2 regions of the Agromyces sp. Y575 genome follow, and region 2 is predicted to be linked to the other one. Evidence: predicted binding sites of a transcription regulator. Region 2 holds the regulator's gene; the other holds the start of a gene.
The links. The regulator HrcA, encoded in region 2, represses chaperone genes, less so after heat shock. The targets are predictions, from matches to a motif close to TTNGCACTCGNNNNNNNCGAGTGCNAA.
Positions count from the first base shown of each region.

Region 1 (10,938 bases), on a different contig from region 2:
ACCGCTCGTGCGGGGTCATCAATGCGACTCGCGCGATCATCGGGTCGATGAGCGCGCGGAACCCGGCAACGAGATCCTCGTTCGTCGTGTCCTCTGCGACCTCGATCCCGTCGACGGTGAGCTCGATCCAGGTCTGGCCGATGACGCCGAAGAGCTCGCAGTAACCGCGATCGAAGTCATCAGCCGCGCCGATGCAACGCGGCCCCTGCACATGCTCGCCGTACGTCGGATCTGCAATCTGATAGCCGTCGACGTAGGCGATCGCCCCATCGAGCCCCTCGGGCAGGATGCTCAGACGCACCGCTTTGCCGGTCGAGCCGGACCCGACGAACGGGTCGATCGCGAGTCCGTTTTCCCAAAGGCAGGTCAGCGCACCGAGCTGCTCCCGCGCGGCGTCGTCGGGCGTGAGCCGCACCGCAGGGTCGACTTCCGCGAGCGCCGGATCGCTCGATCCGAGGAACGCCCGCAACGCCGCGGGATCCACGATGTCTTTGCATGTCGCGTCGATGCGCGGCGTCGGCCCTTCGGCGACCGCGGGTTCGGGGGTCGCAGTGGGTGTCGTCGTCGGTATGGCAGTCGGCGCAGGCAACGGGGCGACGCATCCGGAGAACGCGACCGTCACGAGCGCAGCGGCGAAGATGAGCGGCACGCGATGGCGGAGCATGAGCTCACGCTATCGATGCGGACTCTTCGACGACTCACACTGCGGCTAACGATTTCAGCACGGTCACGCTGAGCAATCGGGATACGACGAAGGGCGCCTCCCTGAGGAGACGCCCTTCATCGTGCGCAGAGCGCGGAGGACTAGAAGTCCATGCCGCCCGTGGGGTCGCCGGCCGGAGCCGGGTTCTTCTCGGGCTTGTCGGCGACGACGGCCTCGGTGGTGAGGAAGAGGCCGGCGATCGACGCAGCGTTGAGCAGCGCCGAACGGGTGACCTTCACCGGGTCGTTGATGCCGGCAGCCAGCATGTCGACGTACTCGCCGGTCGCGGCGTTCAGACCGTGGCCGATCGGGAGGTTGCGCACGCGGTCGACCACGACGCCCGGCTCGAGGCCGGCGTTGAGGGCGATCTGCTTGAGCGGCGCGTCGATGGCCACGCGCACGATGTTCGCGCCGGTCGCCTCGTCACCCGTCAGTTCGAGCTTCTCGAACGCGGTCTTGCCTGCCTGGATGAGAGCGACGCCACCACCAGCGACGATGCCCTCTTCGACGGCGGCCTTCGCGTTGCGAACTGCGTCTTCGATGCGGTGCTTGCGCTCCTTGAGCTCGACCTCGGTCGCCGCACCCGCCTTGATGACGGCGACGCCGCCGGCGAGCTTGGCGAGGCGCTCCTGCAGCTTCTCGCGGTCGTAGTCGGAGTCGGTGTTGTCGATCTCCTTGCGGATCTGCGAGACACGGCCTGCGATGGCCTCCTCGTCGCCGCCACCCTCGACGATGGTCGTCTCATCTTTGGTGATGATGACCTTGCGGGCGGTGCCGAGCAGGTCGAGGGTGACGTTCTCGAGCTTGAGGCCGACCTCTTCCGAGATGACCTGGCCGCCGGTGAGCGTCGCGATGTCCTGCAGCTGCGCCTTGCGGCGGTCGCCGAAGCCGGGAGCCTTGACGGCGACCGACTTGAAGATGCCGCGGATCTTGTTGACGATCAGCGTGGCCAGGGCCTCGCCGTCGACGTCTTCAGCGATGATCAGGAGCTGCTTGCCGGTCTGGATGACCTTGTCGACGATCGGCAGCAGGTCTTTGATGTTCGAGACCTTGCCGTTGACGATCAGGATGTAGGGGTCTTCGAAGACCGCTTCCTGACGGTCGGGATCGGTGACGAAGTACGCCGACAGGTAGCCCTTGTCGAAGCGCATGCCCTCGGTCAGCTCGAGCTCGGTGCCGAAGGTGTTCGACTCCTCGACGGTGACGACACCCTCTTTGCCGACCTTGTCGATCGCCTCGGCGATGAGAGCACCGATCTGCTCGTCGCCGGCCGAGATCGAAGCCGTTGCGGCGATCTCTTCCTTCGTCTCGACGTCTTTCGCGTTCGCGAGGAGCTCGGTCTCGACGGCCGCGACGGCCTTCTCGATGCCGCGCTTCAGCAAGATGGGGTCGGCGCCTGCTGCGACGTTGCGAAGGCCCTCGCGCACGAGCGCCTGGGCGAGCACGACCGAGGTCGTGGTGCCGTCACCGGCGACGTCGTCGGTCTTCTTGGCGACCTCCTTGACGAGCTCGGCACCGATCTTCTCGTACGGGTCGTCGAGCTCGATCTCCTTGGCGATCGACACGCCGTCGTTCGTGATCGTGGGCGCGCCCCACTTCTTCTCGAGCACGACGTTGCGGCCGCGCGGGCCGAGGGTCACCTTCACCGCGTCGGCAAGCGTGTTGAGGCCACGCTCGAGGCCGCGACGGGCCTCCTCGTTGAAAGCAATGATCTTTGCCATGTGTTTCTCTCGTCCTTTCCCGGACGTCTTCAAAGATTCGTTGGGTTAGCACTCAAAACGAGTGAGTGCTAAGACGATTCTGGCACTCGACCGTCGGGAGTGCAAGCGAGCGCGAGGCTGTCCGCTCAGGGCGTGAAGCTCGCCGAACCCTCGTTCGGCACGAGCTCCACCCATGTGTTGCCGGGGGCGAGGCGCAACGGCGAGCCGTCATCGGCGGTGAGGGTGATCGGCGACGCCGCGGCATCCTTCGACCAGGTGCCGTGCGCTGTGCGGCCCCCAACCGAGACCCAGGCCTCACCCGAGCCGATCAGGATCGTCTTCGGAATGTCCTCGTACGTGCTGTCGTCGATTCCGACGCGCAGCGTCACGACGTTCGTCGCCCGCACGCGCTCCCCCGACGCCTCGAGATCGGCCGAACCCTCCTGCGAACGCAACCACACGGATGCCCCGCCATCCCACTCCCATGCCGGGAAGCGCGCATCGGAGAACACGAGGTCGATCCGCGACGTCGGGGCCGCAGCGAGGGCCGGCGCAGCCAACGGATCCGCCGCGCCGTACACGAACTGCATGGGCGGCGGCGTGAGAGACGCGTTTCGTGCAACCGCCTCGCCGGCACGGAGGATCACGTCGTGCGGCCCCGGCCGCTCGTCGGCCCGGGAGAAGAGACCGGTGTCGTCGTAGTCGAAGACGATGTTGAGGAGCGGCGTCGCCATCATCATCTCGACGAACTGCTCCTGCCCGCCCGAATACGAGATGATGCCGCCGAACGGCGTCGCGATGTCGGGATCCATCGGACGAATCGAGCGCACGGGGCCAACCTCGTCGGGGACATCCGAATGCCAGACCGCGAGGTACCTGGTGATGCCGCCCTCGACGAGCTCCTCGAAGACGATGTCGGTTCGATTCAGCGCGACTTGCGGCCGAGCCTCTTCGTGGTTGTCGATCTTCACTGCGAGCGAGGGGTGGGCGAGCCCCGCAGCATCCGCCGCCGTGCCTCGAAGCGGCGCGAACGCCACGGCCACCGCAGACGAATCACCCGCGGGACGCGCCGTCACTCCGCCGGGCTGCGGGCCGGAGCCGGACGCCGATGACTGGCACCCGACGAGCATGACCACCGCCGAGGCGAGCACGGCGAACGCCGCTGCCCGCCGAAGCGGTGCCGGCCGGGCCCGCGCTGCCATGCGCTCAGCGTAGTCGGGCGGGCATCGGAGTCGGCCTGCGGCACGCCACGGACCCACTGCGACATACCGGGCGGATCAGGTGGAACCGGCTCAAGCGAGGCGGACCGCCTCGGCCTGAGGGCCCTTCGAACCCGTGCCGACCTCGAACACGACCTGCTGGCCCTCTTCGAGCACCTTGTAGCCGGACATGTCGATCGCGGAGTAGTGGACGAAGACGTCTTGGCCCCCCTCATCGACGGTGATGAATCCATAGCCCTTTTCAGCGTTGAACCACTTGACGGTTCCGTTCGCCATGCGTTGCTCCCATGTTGCCGTGTGTCGATCAGCACGTGCCTGTCGCCTGTACCGGGCCCCTCGTTCGTGCTGACGGGGCACCGGGACGGCGCCGGGCGTTCACACGGGATAGAGCGACCGAGTCCAGATACTCACGTCGAGACGTGCGGGCACAAGAGGAGGGACCGGGCGAGAGGTCTCGGAATGGCAACGATTGGATCGCCAGTCAGCCCGCCGTGGCCTCCGCGTAGTCGGATCCGAGCACCACGACGAGTTGGTTGCCCGTGGCCACGAACTGGTCCGACATCCGCACATCTGCTTCGGGCAAGAACTGCGCGACGCCTCGAGCAGCACCCTCGAGCTCGGGGGTCGCGTAGTAGACGACGGTCTCGGTCAGCGTGTCGTCGCTCGCGTTCGCGGTGGAACCCACCGGCACACCGTTGGCGACGAGGGCCTCTTGCGCCTGTGCCGCGAGCCCCGACGTGGCCGTGCCGTTCAGCACGAGCACCGGGATGTCGGGAGCGACCACCGGCTCGGCGGTGACGACGGGTTCCGGGCTCGGCGACGCGGCCGCTGGATTGCCGAAGTTCAGCCGGTCGTTGAAAAGCATGACGCCGGCGATGCCCACACCCACCAGCACGACGGTCGCGAGCGTCGCCCAGCCGAAGGTGATCCAGCCGGCGCCCCGGCGCGCGGGTGCCCGATGGGCGCCGACGCGGTCGATGCCATGCGGGATCGAGTCGAAACGATCGCGGGGGAACTTCTGCGCCATGGGTCCAGTCAGGTGTCAGGGCCGCGCTCAGTCGAGCGGTCGGCCGATCGAGAGGGAACGCCGCGTTCGCGCCGCCACCCGGGCCGCACGCAACCGCTGCAGTCGCTTGACGAGCATGGGGTCGTGCCGGAGGGCGGCGGGCGAATCGATGAGTTCGCCGAGTATCCGATAGTAGCGGGCGGCGGAGATCGCGAACTCATCGCGGATCGCCTCCGCCTTCGCGCCCGGCTGCTGCCACGCGCGTGACTCGAACGCGAGCACGCGCACAGCGCGCTCGTCGAGTGCCGACTCGGCGGGACGTTGCGGTATGCGCTCGGCGCTCATACGACCTCCCGTCGAGGCGAGCCGGATGCGCCGCCTGCACAAATCCTAGACACTGTCGGCCGTGCACGAGCCGTGTGGCGGCGGCGTGTGTCCGGTCCGCACCCGGTCGATCCCGCGACCGACCCGCCGCTCGGAACATCGACGCTCGCCAGTGCGTTGCACCCGGTGTCGGAACCTGCCGCAAGACCTGCGAGCATGGTGGAGCACCGACGCGAGGACTGAGAGGACCGCTCATGGCGTACAACGTGGACAAGACCGACGAGGAGTGGCGCGCCGAACTCGGCGACGAGCAGTACTCCGTGCTCCGCGAGGCCGCGACCGAGCGTCCGTGGACGGGTGAACTCCTCGACGAGGAGCGTGGCGGCGTGTACGCGTGCGCCGCCTGCGGCGCCGAGCTCTTCCAGAGCGGCACGAAGTTCGACTCCGGCTGCGGCTGGCCGAGCTTCTACGAATCGGTGCGCCCCGAAGCCGTCGAACTCATCGAGGACTCCTCGCTCGGCATGGTGCGCACCGAAGTGCGTTGCGCGAACTGCGGTTCCCACCTCGGGCACGTCTTCCCCGACGGGTTCGGCACGCCCACCGGCGACCGCTACTGCATGAATTCGCTCTCCCTCGACTTCACTGCCGAGGCCTGAGTGGCGGCATCCGTTCGCGAGGCGATGCTCGCGCGGCGGTCGGCGCCCAAGGTGACGGATGCCGCGCCCGACGACGACCAGATCGTCGCGTTGCTCGAGGCGGCAGGCCGGGTCGCCGATCACGCGGCACTGCGGCCGTGGCGGGTCATCGCGCTCCGCGGTGACGCCCGCGTTCGGCTGGGCACCGCGCTCGCGGGTGCAGCCGGACTCGACGGCGAACACGGCGCCCGGCTCGCGGGCAAGCCGCTGCGGGCACCACTGCTGCTCGCGATCGTGGCTGTGACCTCGCAACACCACAAGGTGCCGGAGTGGGAGCAGGAGATGGTTGCGGCGGGCGTCGCCCATCAGCTCAGCCTGCTGCTCGACGACGCCGGGTGGGGCGTGATGTGGCGCACGGGCCCGCACACGCGGCATCCGCTCGTCGCCGAACTGCACGGTCTCGCGACCGGTGAACGGCTGCTCGGTTGGCTGTACGTAGGCGGACTGCCCGGCGGGCGACGACCCGATCGCGGCCCCGACGTCGCGGCTGTCTCTCGCTTCAGTTCGCTCGGCTGACCTCGGTGGGCGCGACCTCGGGCTCGTCCGCCGACTGCTGATCTGCGAGCGCCACGGCGTGCTTGCGCCGCCCCCAGCGGATCGACGCGACTGCGACCGCGACGAGGGCGAGCACGGTGCCGCCGACGGTCGCGAGCTCGACCGGACGATCGGCCGTCGGCAGCAGCAGGTCGAGGGCAAGCGCGGCGACGAGTTGGCCGGCCACGCCGCAAAGGGCGAGCAGCAGCACGCCGAGGCGTCGCACGAGCATCGCCTGTCCGGCGATGAAGATGCAACCCAGCGCCCCGCCCGCGTAGAGCCACGGCTCAGCGGGCAGTGCAGTGGGCCAGCCGGCGGACGCCGCGTGCACGAGCATCACCACTGCGAGCGCCGTCGTGCCGACGGCGAAGTTGATCACGGTCGCGGTGAGGGCGCTGTCGGCGGTGGCCTTGACCCGGCCGTTCACGGCCTGCTGCCACGCTGAACCGACGCCAGCGATGAACGGGAGCACCATGAGCAGCACCGGCGCATCGCCGGCGACCTGCGCCGAAACCGCCCAGCCGATCGCGGCGAGCGCGAGCACCGCACCGATGACCCGTGTCGTGCTGAGCGGGCGGCGCCCGCCCGGGCCGAGACCAATGAGGTCGAACACGATGCCGCCGACGGTCTGCCCCGCGACGATCGCGATCGTGAAGAGGGCGACCCCGATGACACCGGCCGAGAGTCCCTGCGTGGTCACGAACCAGGCCCCGGCCAGGCCGCCCAGCACCATCCACCACGGGAGCGAGCGGGTGCGGAGCGCACTGCCGACACGGCCGAGGCCTGCACGACCGGGCTTCCACAAGGTCAGCACGACGAGCAGGATCACCAGCCCGCTGCCGAACGAGATCGCCGCGGCCGTGTACGGGTCGTGGAGTGCCTGTGCGAGTTGCCCGTTGACGCGGGACTGCAGCGCCGTGCCGGCGCCGAATATCAGGGCGAGTACGAGGCCGATCCACAGCGGGATCTTCGACTGCTCGACGTGTGCGTGGTGATGCCGCAGTTCGGATCCCTGCGCATGCCGGGTCGCTTCGACGGTGTGCTGGTTCAAGTGCCGACTGTGGGACTCGAACCCACAACCCCCGCTTTACAAGAGCGGTGCGCTACCAATTGCGCCAAGCCGGCGAGAGGAAAGACCTCCCCGACATCTTATCGATCGTCCCACCGCTCGAATGCACGAAGGCCCGGCGCGGGGCCGGGCCTTCGTGGCGATCGTCAGGACGCCGGTGCGGGCGTCGGGGTCGGCGTCGAGGTCGACTCGGAGAAGGTCTCACCGGTCGCCTGCAGCACGAACGACTGGAACTCGGCCGGGTCGGTGAGCGAACCGGCGTACTGCTTGCCGTTCACGAGCACCGTCGGGGTACCGGTGATCGACTCGAGGTCGGAGTTCGGCACCGGTTCGGAGAGCGCGCGCGCCGTGGCATCCTGCACCCATGCCTTGAACTGGGTGTCGTCGATGCACTTCTCGATCGTCGAGAGCGAGCTGACGCCGGCCTCTTTCGCGAGGGCCTTGATCTCGTCGTTGTCGAGGCCGGTCGACGTCTCTTCGGGCTGGTTCTCGAAGAGCAACGCGTTGAAGTCGAAGAACGACTCGGGCGAGGCATCCGCGACGCAAGCGGCAGCGTTTGCGGCTCGCAACGAGTACTGGGTGCCGGCCGACTTGTTGGTCAGCAGTGCGATCGGGTGCACCTCGAGCGTCGCGGCCCCCGACTCGACCATCGTTCTGATCGACTCGGAGTTCGTCGACTCGAACTGGCCGCAGAACGGGCACAGGTAGTCGATGTATATGACGATGTTGGCCACGGTGCCGCTGTCGTCGGGCACGGTCGGGGTCGGAGTGCCGTCCGCAGCCAGTGCCGGCGACTCGGTCGCCGTGATGACGCCGTCGACACCCGTGAGCAGAATGCCGTCGCTCGCCATGTTGGCGGGGCCGGGGCCCGCCGGCTTGACGCTCTGGAAGATCAGCGTGCCGATGACCGCCGCGATCGCGACGACTGCGACGATGACGCCGCCCTGAAGGAGCACCTTGTTGCGGCGCTCGCGCTTCTTCTGCTCCTCGCGGAGAACTCGCGCCGTCTCACGTGCCGCTTCGCGCTGCTCGTTACGGGTGGGACGTGGCTGATTCGATCCGCCGTTGCTCATCGATGGTCACTCCGGTCGCTGTGTGGGCGCGCGCGTGTGCATGCGGACGCAAAGACGATAGTAGGGAGGATGGCTGGGAATCACCCAAACGGATGCCGCGAGCGCGCCGAGTTCCGACTAGATGCCCCGGCCGGAACGGGTGCTTCGCGGCCATCCGCGCATGCGATACTGAGTGGGCGTCAGCGTCGACGCAGTCCATCACTACGGATCGTCCGGCACGTACCTGCCGGTGAAGGAGAAACAGAATCATGGCGTCAGTCACGTTCGACAAGGCCACCCGCATCTACCCCGGAGGCAACCGGCCGGCCGTCGATCAGCTCGACCTCGAGGTGGCAGACGGTGAGTTCCTCGTCCTCGTCGGCCCCTCTGGTTGCGGCAAGTCAACCTCGCTCCGCATGCTCGCCGGCCTCGAAGAGGTCAACGAGGGCAACATCTTCATCGGCGACCGCAACGTCACCGACGTGCCGCCGAAAGACCGTGACATCGCGATGGTCTTCCAGAACTACGCGCTCTACCCGCACATGACCGTCGCCGAGAACATGGGCTTCGCGCTCAAGATCGCGGGCATCGGCAAGGAAGAGCGCGCCGCACGCGTGCTCGAGGCAGCCAAACTCCTCGACCTCGAGCCGTACCTGGCCCGCAAGCCGAAGGCACTTTCGGGCGGCCAGCGTCAGCGCGTCGCCATGGGCCGCGCGATCGTGCGTCAGCCGCAGGTGTTCCTCATGGATGAGCCGCTGTCGAACCTCGACGCGAAGCTCCGTGTGCAGACCCGTACGCAGATCGCCTCGCTCCAGCGCCGTCTCGGCGTCACCACGGTCTACGTCACCCACGACCAGACCGAGGCGCTCACCATGGGCGACCGCATCGCCGTGCTGAAAGACGGCGTCCTGCAGCAGGTCGGTACCCCGCGCGACCTGTACGAGGCCCCGAAGAACGTGTTCGTCGCCGGCTTCATCGGCTCGCCCGCGATGAACCTGTTCCACGCCGACCTCGTCGACGACGGCATCAAGTTCGGCACCGCAACGGTGCCGGTCGACCGCGAAACGCTCGCCCAGTCGAGTGGCAAGGTCGCCACCATCGGCGTACGCCCCGAAGACATCGTCGTGTCGCCCACTCAGGGTGATGGCCTCGCAGTCGAGGTCGACCTCGTCGAAGAGCTCGGCGCCGACGGCTACCTCTACGGCCACTCCACAGTCGAGGGCAAGCGCACCGACATCGTCGCTCGCGTCGACGGCCGGCTGCACCCGTCAGCCGGCGACAAGGTCTACCTCACCGCCACGCCGAACCACGTGCACCTCTTCGACGCAGAGTCGGGCGACCGCCTCGGCGGCAAGGTCGTGCTGGCCTGACCCACGCAATCACCGGCGATGCCGGCCGGGCTTCGGCCCGGCCGGCATCGTTGTTCTCCCGCCTGTTCTGCGCCCACCTCAACCGCGGCTACGCTGAACCACAATGAGCGGCTCACTCTCCATCACCTCGGCCACGGCCGACCCTGCACTGCTCGACCTGCCCTGGGACCTCCCCCTCGAGGCGTGGCCGAACGACACCATCGCGGCGCTGCCCAAGGGAATCTCGCGCCACCTCGTGCGGTTCGCGCACCTCGGCGCGCACGTCGTGGCGATCAAGGAGACGACGGCCGAGATGGCCAAGGGCGAATACGAGATGCTGCGCACGCTGCAGCGCCTCGACATCCCGTGCGTCGAGCCCGTCGCGTTCATCACCAACCGCACCGACGCCGAAGGCGATTCACTCAAGCCGGTACTCGTCACGCGGCACTTGCGCTTCTCGCTCCCCTATCGAGCGCTCTTCTCGCAGACGCTCCGGCCCGACACCGCGACGCGGCTCGTCGACGCCCTCGCCGTGCTGTTGGTGCGCCTGCACATCGTCGGGTTCTTCTGGGGTGACGTCTCACTCTCGAACACGCTGTTCCGCCGCGACGCTGGTGCATTCGCGGCGTACCTCGTCGACGCCGAGACCGGCAAGCTCTACGAGGGCGGGCTCTCGAACGGCCAACGCGAGAACGACCTCGAGATCGCTCGGGTCAACATCGCGGGCGAACTGCTCGACCTCGAGGCGGGCGGCAAGGTGGCCGACGAACTCGATCCCGTGAACATCTCGAATGGCATCGTGGAGGCCTACCGCAGCCTCTGGATCGAGCTCACCGGATCCGAGTCGTTCTCGAGCGCCGAGCGGTGGCGCATCAATGAGCGCGTGACCCGGCTGAACGAGCTCGGCTTCGACATCGAAGAACTCGCGATCAAGACTGACGAGACGGGCACGACCGTGCGCATCCAGCCGAAGGTCGTCGATGCTGGCCACCACCAGCGGCGCCTACTGCGACTCACAGGGGTCGACGCCGGCGAGAACCAGGCACGACGACTGCTCAACGACCTCGACTCGTACCGGGCCGCCTACGGCAAGACCGAGCTCGACGAGGAGATGGTCGCGCACGAATGGCTCATGCGTGTGTTCGAACCGGTCGTGCGGGCGATTCCGCTCGACCTGCGCGGCAAGCTCGAACCGGCCGAGGTGTTCCACCAGTTGCTCGACCACCGCTGGTACCTCGCCCAGCAGGCCGGGCACGACATCCCGCTCGCTGAAGCGGTGACCTCCT
Region 1 is NZ_JCAIUI010000004.1:59,626-70,563, forward strand. Features, by position in the region: gene AC1C2U_RS16255 (hypothetical protein) at 1-664, opposite strand, end outside; gene groL (chaperonin GroEL) at 805-2,424, opposite strand; gene AC1C2U_RS16265 (DUF3048 domain-containing protein) at 2,550-3,605, opposite strand; gene AC1C2U_RS16270 (cold-shock protein) at 3,696-3,899, opposite strand; gene AC1C2U_RS16275 (LytR C-terminal domain-containing protein) at 4,105-4,650, opposite strand; gene AC1C2U_RS16280 (DUF3263 domain-containing protein) at 4,678-4,974, opposite strand; gene msrB (peptide-methionine (R)-S-oxide reductase MsrB) at 5,208-5,609, shown strand; gene AC1C2U_RS16290 (nitroreductase family protein) at 5,610-6,164, shown strand; gene AC1C2U_RS16295 (DMT family transporter) at 6,148-7,233, opposite strand; tRNA gene AC1C2U_RS16300 (tRNA-Thr) at 7,235-7,307, opposite strand; gene AC1C2U_RS16305 (DsbA family protein) at 7,398-8,324, opposite strand; gene AC1C2U_RS16310 (ABC transporter ATP-binding protein) at 8,573-9,673, shown strand; gene AC1C2U_RS16315 (DUF4032 domain-containing protein) at 9,777-10,938, shown strand, end outside.
Region 1: groL (chaperonin GroEL) is a predicted target of HrcA. The motif match lies at 2,470-2,496, and genes of this name have one in related genera.

Region 2 (10,938 bases):
CTTGGCCTGTCCATCTCGTTTGCCGAGCCGTGGCTGGTGGTCGCGCGGACCCTGGTGTCCGCGCCGTTCGGCACGGTTCGCGAACTCTCGTGCCTGGTCTCGTTCGAATCGCTGCGCCTGCTGGCGCTGGTCGTACTCGGTGTACGCGTCGACGATGCGGCCGACGAGGGTGTGCCGAACGACGTCGTCGCTCGTGAGGTGCACGAACTCGACGTCGTCGACGTGGTCGAGGATTCGGGTGACGAGCCGGAGTCCGCTCGCGCCACCCGGGAGGTCGATCTGGGTGATGTCGCCGGTGACGACCATCTGCGATCCGAATCCGAGGCGGGTGAGGAACATCTTCATCTGTTCGGGCGTGGTGTTCTGCGCCTCGTCGAGCACGACGAACGAGTCGTTCAACGTCCGTCCGCGCATGTAGGCCAGCGGTGCGACCTCGATCGTGCCGGACGCGAGCAGCTTCGGCAGGAGCTCTGGGTCCATCATCTCGTTGAGCGCGTCGTAGAGCGGGCGCAGGTACGGATCGATCTTGTCCGTCAACGTACCGGGGAGGAACCCGAGCCGCTCCCCCGCCTCGACGGCCGGTCTCGTCAAGATGATGCGACTGACCTCTTTGCGCTGCAACGCCTGCACGGCCTTGGCCATCGCGAGGTACGTCTTGCCGGTGCCTGCTGGGCCGATGCCGAAGACGATGGTGTGCTCGTCGATCGCGTCGACGTAGCGCCGCTGCCCCGCGGTTTTGGGCCGGATGGTCTTGCCGCGGCTCGAGACGATCACCTGCCCGAGCAGTTCGGACGGCTTGGCATTGGGATCGGCGTCGAGCATGCGGGCCGAGCTCCTCACTTCGGTGGGGGTGGGGTCTTGCCCGTTCTTCACGAGCTCCAGCAGTTCTTCGATGAGGCGGCGCACGCGCACGCGATCGTCGACGTCGCCGCGGATCGCGATCTCGTTGCCGCGCACGTGCACGGCCACGCCGGGATATTCGCGCTGGATGGTCGTGAGCAGGCGGTCCTGCGGACCGAGCAGCCGCACCATGGCGATGCCGTCGATGCTGAGCCGTTCCTCGTCGGCCTCGGCGGGCTGCGAGGCGTCTCCGGCGCCGATGGGGTCACTCACCGGCAAGCGTGGCCTCCTCGAGACCGCCGTCACGGCTGTCCGCGAGCACGTGCGCGTGCACGTGGAAGATGGTCTGACCGGCGGCGGCACCGGTGTTGAAGACGAGACGGAACTGGCCGTCGGCGAGTTCGTCGGCGACGCCGTGCGCGACCTCGACGAGTTCGGCGAGGAGCCCCGGGTCGCCGGCCGCGAGCTCGACGACATCGCGGTACTCCCCCGACTTCGGGGTCACCACGACGTGCACCGGCGCCTTGGGCGCGATGTCGTGGAAGGCGATGATGCGGTCGGTCTCCGCAACCAGTCGCGCGGGGATCTCACGAGCGGCGATTCGCTCGAAGAGAGTCGGTTCTGCGCGGGACGAGGTCATTCCACCATCGTAGCGACGGATGCCTCACCACCGCCCGAGTGCCGCGTTCAGCACAGCGATCGCGGCCGGCCCGGCCGTCGAGGTACGAAGCACGGATGCCCCGAGCCGCACGGGTTCGGCACCGGCAGCGGTGAGGCGCTCCAACTCGGCCGGGGTGATGCCGCCCTCGGGACCGACCACGAGCGCAAGATCACGCCCATCGGGCCGGATGTCGGTCAGCATCGCCGTCGCCGTCGGCTCGAGCAGCAGCATCCGTTGCCCGCCGAGTCGCTCGGCGAGCTGCGCGGTCGTCGCGACCGGCGAGACCACAGGCAACCAGGCGCGGATCGATTGCTTGACGGCCTCGCGCACGATCGAAGCCCATCGCAGGCGACCCTTCTCGGCTTTCGGGCCCTCCCACCGGGAGACGGAGCGGCTCGCCGCCCATGGCACGATCGCGTCGACGCCGAGCTCGGTCGCCGCCTGCACCGCGAGTTCGTCGCGGTCACCCTTCGCCAGAGCCTGCACGAGGGTGATGCGCGGTGCCGGCGGCCGTTCGGCGATGACCTCGTCGACGGTGAGCTCGAGTTCACGCGCACCCGTCGAGGCCACGATCCCGTGAACGAGCGTGCCATGGCCGTCGCCGATCGCGATGCGCTCGCCCGTTCGCACCCTTGAGACGGTCACGGCGTGCCGCGCCTCGTCTCCGGAGAGCGCGACGGTGCCGCCGGATACGACGGTCGCGAGGTCGAGCGATTCGCCGAGGTAGAGGTGGCTCACCGGTGCATCCGCCTAACCGAGGAACCGGTCACGCAGCCGGGCGAAGATGCCCTGCTGGAAGTGGCTGAGTTCAGGCTCGGGCGCCTTCTTCGAGGCTGCGAACTGCTGCATGAGCTCGCGTTCCTTCGAGGAGAGCCTCGTGGGGGTGACGATCTGCACGCCGACCTTCAGGTCGCCGCGGCCTGCACCGCGCAGCCGCGTGACGCCTCGGTCTTTCACGGTGAGGATCTCGCCACTCTGGAGCCCTGCCTTCAGCTCGAGCTCGACGTCGCCGTCGAGCGCGGGGATGTTGGCCGTCGTGCCGAGGACCGCGTCGGTCATCGCGACCTCGAGTGTGCACAGCAGGTCATCGCCGTTGCGGCTGAACACCTCATGGTTCTTGACCTTGATCTCGAGATACAGGTCGCCGTTCGGACCGCCGGCGGGGCCGGCCTCGCCGGAGCCCGGCATCTGGAGGCGCACGCCGGTGTCGACACCGGCGGGGACATCGACCGGCACCGTTCGACGCGCACGCACGCGGCCCTGCCCCTGGCAGGTCACGCACGGCGTCGCGATGATCGTGCCGTAGCCGCGGCAGGTGCCGCAGGGGCTCGAGGTCATGACGTTGCCGAGCAACGAACGCACCGAGCGCTGGATCGATCCGGTGCCATGGCAGATGTCGCAGGTGACGGGCGAGGTGCCCGGCTGGCAGCACGAGCCGTGGCACGTCTCGCACGTGACCGCCGTGTCGACCTCGATGTCGCGGTGCGTGCCGAAGATCACTTCTTCGAGGCCCACCTCGACCCTGATGAGCGCGTCTTGACCGCGCTCCCGCCTCGACCTCGGGCCGCGGCTCTGTTGGCCGGCCCCGAAGAACGTCTCGAAGATGTCGCCGAAGCCGCCGAAGTTCTGACCGCCGCCGAAGCCGCCCTGACCTCCGTGGTCGTACTGCTCGCGCTCCCGGGCATCGGAGAGCACGTCGTACGCGTGCGTGACCTCTTTGAATCGCTCGGATGCCTCGGCGCCCGGGTTGACGTCGGGGTGGAGCTCCCGGGCGAGACGACGGTACGCCTTCTTGATCTCGTCGGGTGTGGCGTCGCGCGAGACGCCGAGGACCTCGTAATGGTCGGCCACGGAGGGCATGTCCTTTCGATTGCCGGATGCCGGTCGGGTGCGACGGGCGGCGGGTTCAGCTCTCGCCGAGCGTGCGGGAGAGGTAGCGTGCGACGGCGCGAACGGCCGCCATGCTGGTGGAGTAGTCCATGCGGGTGGGCCCGACGATGCCGAGTCGCGAGATATCGCGCCCGGGAATCGCGAAGGCGCTCGAGACGACCGAGGTCTCGCCGAGTCCGAACGACGCATTCTCGCGCCCGATGCGCACGGTCACCGAATGCTCATCGGTCGCCATCTCGCCGAAGAGCTTCAGCAGGGTGACCTGCTCCTCGATCGCCTCGATGACGCCGAGGATCGATCCGGCGAAATCCTGCTCGGTGCGCACGAGGTTCGCTGCCCCGGCCACGACGAGGCGCTCGGTGCGCTGCGCGCGCGCCTGCTCGGCGAGCGTCGTTGCGAGCGTGTGCAGCACAGCGGCGTGCCGCTGGTCGGCGCTGTCGATCTCGCCCGAGAGCGCCTCAGCGGCATCCGCCATCGCCCGGCCCCCTGCGATCTTGTTCAGCCGCGCCCGCAGCGCATCGAGTGTGCGCTCGTCGACCGGCTCCTCGAGTTCGGCGAGGCGCTGCTCGACCTGGCCCGAGTCGGTGATGAGAATGCAGAGCACCCGATCGGGTGCGAGGGAGACGAGTTCGACGTGACGCACGCGGTCACTGCCGAAGCTCGGGTATTGCACGACCGCGAGTTGTTTGGTGAGCTGGGCGATGAGGCGCACGGTTCGGGCCAGCAGTTCGTCGAGGTCGCTCGACTCGCCGAGGAACGTCTCGATCGCCTGACGCTGGGCAGAGGTCAGCGGGCGCACGTCGGTGAGCTGGTCGACGAAGACCCGGTAGCCCTTATCGGTCGGGATGCGACCCGAAGACGTGTGCGGAGCTGCGATCAGCTCTTCTTCTTCGAGGAGGGCCATGTCGTTGCGGATCGTCGCTGCAGACACCCCGAAGGCGTGCCGCTCGACGATCGTCTTCGACCCGACGGGCTCGCGTGATGCGACGTAGTCCTGAACGATCACGCGCAGCACTGCGAGGCTGCGTTCGGAGACCATGACCCTCGCTTCCGTCTGACGCTGAGCACTCATTCTGAGACTTAGCACTCGTTCTGAGTGAGTGCCAATCATATCGCGACATCCTGCGACGAGGCCGTTGCCAGCAGCGAGGCGACGGCGCTAGCTTATGGGTATCCCGCGAGTCACCCTTGGATGCGATCTTCCCATCGCGCGAGACGCGGTTCACCCGAGAACCCCGAAAGGCACCCGCCATGACCGATCCGAACTCACCTGCACCCGATCAGAACGTTCCGCCCGCCCAACCCGTCGCCGCTGCACCGCTCGCACCCGATCAAGACGTGCAGTGGGGTTCGTTCGCGCACCTCGGCGGCATCCTCGGATTCCTGCCGGCCCTCATCATCTGGCTCGTCTTCAAAGACCGGGGCTCCTTCACGAACACCGAGGCGAAAGAGGCGCTGAACTTCCAGATCACGATCCTCATCGCCTACGTGGTCGGCTGGATCCTCACGTTCATCCTCATCGGCTTCCTCGTCGTGTGGCTGGCATGGATCGTGAGCGTCGTCTTCTCGATCATCGCGTTCCTCAAGACGAAAGACGGCCAGCACTACCGCTACCCGTTCGCGATCCGCCTCATCAAGTAGTCGGCCGGGCCAAGCGCGCCGGGCGAATTCCGCACCCGGCGCGCGCCACTGTGCCAGCATGGGGTGGTTGAAAGCTCGCCCGTCGTGCGACGAGGCCGAATCGCGCCTTCGGGCGACCCGATCAAGGAGACAACATGTCTGACGCAACCCCGCCTCCCCCTCCGCCGCCACCGCCGGCGAACCCCTACCAGCAGGGCGCGCAGCTCAGCCCGTCCGACGAGAAGCTCTGGGCGACGCTGATCCACATCGGCGGCATCTTCTTCAGCTTCGTTCCCGCCCTGGTCGGCTACCTCATCCTGAGGGACAAGGGCCCGTTCGTGCGCGCGCACACCGCGACGGCGCTGAACTTCCAGATCACCATGGCGATCGCCTACGTCGTCGGCACCATCCTGACCTTCGTCATCATCGGCATCTTCGTGCTGATCGCGGTTTACATCGTCAACATCGTCTTCAGCATCATCGCCGCAGTGAAGGCGAACCAGGGCCAGCCCTACACCTACCCGCTCGCGATCAAGTTCGTGAGCTGAGCTCCGACGACTCGTCGAGCAGGCGCCTGACCACGGCATCAGCGAGCAGCCGCCCTCTTCTGGTGAGTACCAACTCACCGGAGAGGGCGGTTTTCGCGTCCACGAGGCCATCGGCGATGAGACCCGCCACGGCGTGACGCCCACCCGCGTGCAGCGATGCGATGACGATTCCCTCGCGGATCCTCGTCAGGAGCATCACACGTTCGGTCTCGCGGGTCGGCGCATCGAGCACCTCCCTGCCCACCGCCGGTGACACGCCCGCGGTCACCCGATCGGCATAGGCCGAGGGATGCTTCGCGTTCCACCAGCGCACCCCGCCCACGTGACTGTGCGCGCCGGGACCCACGCCCCACCAGTCGTCGCCGCGCCAGTACCCGAGGTTGTGACGAGAGCGATGCGAGGAATCCGTCGCCCAGTTGCTGACCTCGTACCATTCGTAGCCCGCTGCGGCGAGCCGCTCGTCGGCGAGCTCGTACATGTCCGCCTCGAGGTCGTCTGACGGAGCCGCGAGTTCGCCGCGACGGATCTGCCGGGCGAGCTTCGTGCCGTCTTCGACGATGAGGGCGTAGGCGCTCAAATGATCGGGTCGCTGCGCGATCGCCTGGTCGAGGCTCCGCTCCCAGTCGTACATCAACTCCCCCGGCGTGCCGTAGATGAGGTCGAGGCTGACATCGAGGCCCGCGTCGCGTGCCCAGCCGACGACGAGCGGCACCCGCGCCGGGTCGTGCGTGCGGTCGAGCGCGGCGAGCACGTGCGGCACCGCCGACTGCATGCCGAAGGAAACACGCGTGAACCCGCCCTCGGCGAGTCGCACGAGATCTTCGGGCCCGACGGAGTCGGGGTTCGCCTCGGTCGTGACCTCGGCGCCCGGAACGAGGCCGAACTCCTGGCGCACGGCGTCGAGCATCCGCACGAGGTCGGCCGCGGGCAACAGGGTCGGCGTGCCGCCGCCGAAGAAGACGGTCGACGCGAGGCGTTCAGGCAGGTCGGATGCCGCGAGCATCTGCCGCGACATCCGCACCTCGGCGATCGCATGGTCGGCGTAATCTACCTGCCTCGCACCGCGAAGCTCATCGGAGGTGTACGTGTTGAAGTCGCAGTAGCCGCAGCGCACCCGGCAGAACGGCACATGGATGTACACGCCGAACGCACGTTGGCCAGCGCCGACGGCGGCCGATGCCGGCAGGAGCCCGTCGGCCGGTGCTGGATCGCCGAGAGGCAGCGCAGATGCCACGCCTACGCGCCGCCCGCAGGGTGCAACGCCCGGAGTTCGAGCTTCGTGAGTTCGCGCCGGCGCTTGCGCTGCATCGGGGCCGAAACGGCCGAGGTCGCAAGGATCGATCGGATCGTGAGCCACACCGTGTCGTCGTCGCGGCGCTCGAGGATGAAGGACTCCTCACCGCTCTCGGGACCGTCACCCGTCGTGCCGTAGGCGAACCCGATGCGGTCGGGCTCGTCGATGACGTAGACGACGAGCACAGGGGTCTTCGCGGCACCGAACCGGCGCTTGCGCTGCAGCACGGCGGTCATTCCCGCGGCGACGCAGGGCGTGCCGTCTGCCCCGAAGCGCTCCTCGCTGCGCGGGGCGGGCTGCTCGCCGAGCGGCGACCCCTCGACGTCGTAGACGATGCCGGGGTACTGCGCACCGGTGCCGGCCGAGACATCCGTCACCTCGAAGCCTGCACCGCGCTGGATGCCCCAGCTCATGAGTGCTTCAGCAGCGCGCTCGAAGCGGTCGACACCCGACCCCAGACGTACCGCGTCTTCGGCAGGGCGATACCCGGCGGGCGGATACCGAAGCAGGTCGGGAGCGAGGGTCGCCCCGATCGCCCCGTAGGTGACCGACTGGTCCGTGAACGTGCTTCGGCGGGTCATCTGGCGGCCTCTCCTGTGGTGCGGCACCTGACGGGCGTGCGGGTCGGGCGCGGCGATCGGGCGGCAGGCATCCGTCGATTCTACGGATGTCTCCTGTGACCGTTCTGGCTGCGGCTCGTGGTCATCGCGATCAGCGCTCGGCGACGAACGGAACGCTACTTCTTGTCTTTCTTCTCGACGTCGCCGCTGAGCGCTGCGATGAACGCCTCTTGGGGAACCTCGACGCGACCCACCATCTTCATGCGCTTCTTGCCCTCCTTCTGCTTCTCGAGGAGCTTGCGCTTGCGGCTGATGTCACCGCCGTAGCACTTGGCCAGCACGTCTTTGCGCATCGCACGGATCGACTCGCGCGCGATGATGCGAGCGCCGATGGCCGCCTGGATCGGCACCTCGAACTGCTGGCGCGGGATGAGTTCACGCAGGCGACCGGTCATGAGCACGCCGTAGGCGTACGCCTTGTCGCGGTGCACGATCGCGCTGAACGCGTCGACCTGCTCGCCTTGCAGCAGGATGTCGACCTTGACGAGATCGGCGGCCTGGTCGCCCGTCGGCTCGTAGTCGAGCGAGGCATACCCTGCGGTCTTCGACTTCAGCTGGTCGAAGAAGTCGAAGACGATCTCGCCGAGCGGCATGTTGTAGCGGATCTCGACCCGGTCTTCACCGAGGTACTCCATGCCGATGAGCGCACCTCGACGGGACTGGCAGAGCTCCATGATCGTGCCGACGTAGTCTTTCGGCGCGAGGATCGCGGCTCGCACCATCGGCTCGCGAACCTCGACGATCTTCGTGCCGGTCGGGAACTCGCTCGGGTTGGTGACCGTGACGGTCTTCTTGTCTTCGGTCGTGACCTCGTAGATCACCGAAGGCGCCGTGGCGATGAGGTCGAGCCCGAACTCGCGCTCCAGGCGCTCGGTGACGATCTCGAGGTGCAGCAGGCCGAGGAATCCGCAGCGGAACCCGAAGCCGAGCGCCACCGAGGTCTCGGGTTCGTAGACGAGCGCGGCATCGGAGAGCTTCAGCTTGTCGAGCGCCTCGCGGAGCTCGGGATAATCGCTGCCGTCGATCGGGTAGAGACCCGAGAAGACCATCGGCAGCGGCTCGGTGTAGCCCGGCAGCGCCTCGGCGGCCGGCTTCGCGGCGGTCGTGACAGTGTCGCCGACCTTCGACTGGCGCACGTCTTTCACACCGGTGATGAGATAGCCGACCTCGCCGATGCCGAGACCATTCGACGGGGTCGGTTCGGGGGCGCTCACGCCGATCTCGAGGATCTCGTGGGTCGCCCTCGTCGACATCATCTGGATGCGCTCGCGCGGCTTCAGGTGGCCGTCGATCATGCGCACATAGGTGATGACGCCGCGGTAGCTGTCGTAGACGGAGTCGAAGATCATCGCGCGCGCCGGGGCATCCGCTCGGCCGACCGGCGCAGGGATGCGTTCGACGACGCGGTCGAGCAGTTCTTCGACACCGACACCGGTCTTGCCCGAGACCTTGAGCACGTCATCGGGCGAACCGCCGATGAGGTCGGCGAGCTCTTTCGCGTACTTCTCGGGATCGGCCGCCGGCAGGTCGATCTTGTTCAGCACCGGGATGATCTCGAGATCGTTCTCGAGCGCCAGGTAGAGGTTCGCGAGCGTCTGTGCTTCGATGCCCTGTGCAGCGTCGACGAGCAGGATCGCGCCCTCGCACGCAGCGAGTGAACGCGAGACCTCGTAGCTGAAGTCGACGTGGCCCGGGGTGTCGATCATGTTCAGGGCGTAGGAGACATCCGGTCCCTGAGCCTGTCGAAGGGCCCAAGGCATGCGCACAGCCTGGCTCTTGATCGTGATGCCGCGCTCGCGCTCGATGTCCATGCGGTCGAGGTACTGGGCACGCATGTCGCGATCGCTCACGACACCGGTGATTCCGAGCATGCGGTCGGCAAGGGTCGACTTGCCATGGTCGATATGCGCGATGATGCAGAAGTTGCGGATCAGCGCGGGGTCGGTGGCGGCAGGCACCGGCGGGTTAGCAGCTCTCGGAGACATCCAGTCGATTCTCCCATGACTTCCGTTCAGACTTTCGACGGATGCCCCGCGCAAGGCCCCCGGGCTACGCTCGGAGCAAATGGCCGTGATCGAGATCCCTGACGCGCACGTGGCGCCCTCGGCGCTCCGTCCGGTCTTCACCGCGCTCCGGCTCGGCCTGCACGTGCTCGTTGTGGGACTCGCGCTCTTCGTCGTCGTGCGGGCATTGCTCGCCGATTCGCCCGATGAAGTCTCCGTCACGATCCTCGCGGTCGCGTTCCTCGCCTGGTACGGCGCCGGCATCGCGGCGGCCCACCGCCACCTACCGACCTGGGCGCGAGTGGTCTGGCTGATCGGGCTTCTCATGCTCTGGGTCGGCATGTCGGCGCTGACACCCGATGCGGCGTTCCTCGCCTTCCCGCTCTTCTTCCTCGAACTGCACGTGCTCGCGGCCCCGATCGCCGTGCCGCTCGTCGTGCTCACCTTCGGTCTCTCGGTCTGGGGCACCGCGACCCACCTCGGATTCAATGTCGGCTCGATCCTCGGCCCGCTCATCAGTGCCGGCGTCGCGATCGTCATCGGGCTCGGGTACCGCGCGATGGCGCAGGAGACACAGGAGCGCCAGGCGCTCATCCTCGATCTCATGACCACTCGCGAGGAGTTGGCGTCGGCGAGCCGGGAGGCCGGCACACTCGCCGAACGCGAGCGCCTCGCCAAGGAGATCCACGACACGGTGGCGCAGGGCCTGTCGAGCATCCAGATGCTGCTCCACGCGGCCGAGCGCGATGTCACCGACACCGCGACTCAAGAGAAGCTGCAGCTCGCACGCGAGACCGCAGCACTGAATCTCGGTGAGACCCGGCGATTCATCCGCGAGCTCGCGCCGCCCTCGCTCGATGCGCAGACGCTGCCCGCCGCGCTCCGGCGACTCGTCGAGGCCACGACCGAGCAGTCGGTGCAGGCGGGAACACCGTTGCGGGTCGAGTTCGGCACCAGCGGCGATCCGATCCTCCTGCCGATGTCCACCGAGGCTGCACTCCTACGCATCGCGCAGGGTTCACTCGCCAACGTGCTCCAGCACTCGGATGCCGCCCACGCATCCGTCACCCTGAGCTACCTCGGCGACGAGATCGCGCTCGACGTGGTCGACGACGGCATCGGCTTCAGTGCTTCGAACGCCGATGACCCCACTGCCGCGGCCTCGGCCGGCTTCGGCCTCCGCGCCATCCGGCAGCGCGCCGAGGCCCTCGGCGGGAGCATCGACATCGAATCGACACCCGGCGACGGCACCGCGGTCTCCGTTCGCATCCCGGTGGTGGCACCGTGATCCGGCTGCTGCTCAGCGACGATCATCCCGTTGTGCGTGCCGGTATCCGCGCGATGCTCGAGAGCGAGCCCGACCTCGAGGTGGTCGGCGAGGCGACGACGGCCGAAGACGCGGTACGGCTCGCTGCGGCATCCGAAGTCGACCTCGTGCTCATGGACCTGCAGTACCCCGGCG
Region 2 is NZ_JCAIUI010000001.1:151,875-162,812, reverse strand. Features, by position in the region: gene AC1C2U_RS00820 (PhoH family protein) at 1-1,119, opposite strand, end outside; gene AC1C2U_RS00815 (HIT domain-containing protein) at 1,106-1,480, opposite strand; gene AC1C2U_RS00810 (16S rRNA (uracil(1498)-N(3))-methyltransferase) at 1,505-2,239, opposite strand; gene dnaJ (molecular chaperone DnaJ) at 2,252-3,352, opposite strand; gene hrcA (heat-inducible transcriptional repressor HrcA) at 3,408-4,430, opposite strand; gene AC1C2U_RS00795 (DUF4870 domain-containing protein) at 4,643-5,032, shown strand; gene AC1C2U_RS00790 (DUF4870 domain-containing protein) at 5,167-5,559, shown strand; gene hemW (radical SAM family heme chaperone HemW) at 5,543-6,793, opposite strand; gene AC1C2U_RS00780 (DUF1990 domain-containing protein) at 6,796-7,434, opposite strand; gene lepA (translation elongation factor 4) at 7,590-9,458, opposite strand; gene AC1C2U_RS00770 (sensor histidine kinase) at 9,538-10,764, shown strand; gene AC1C2U_RS00765 (response regulator) at 10,761-10,938, shown strand, end outside.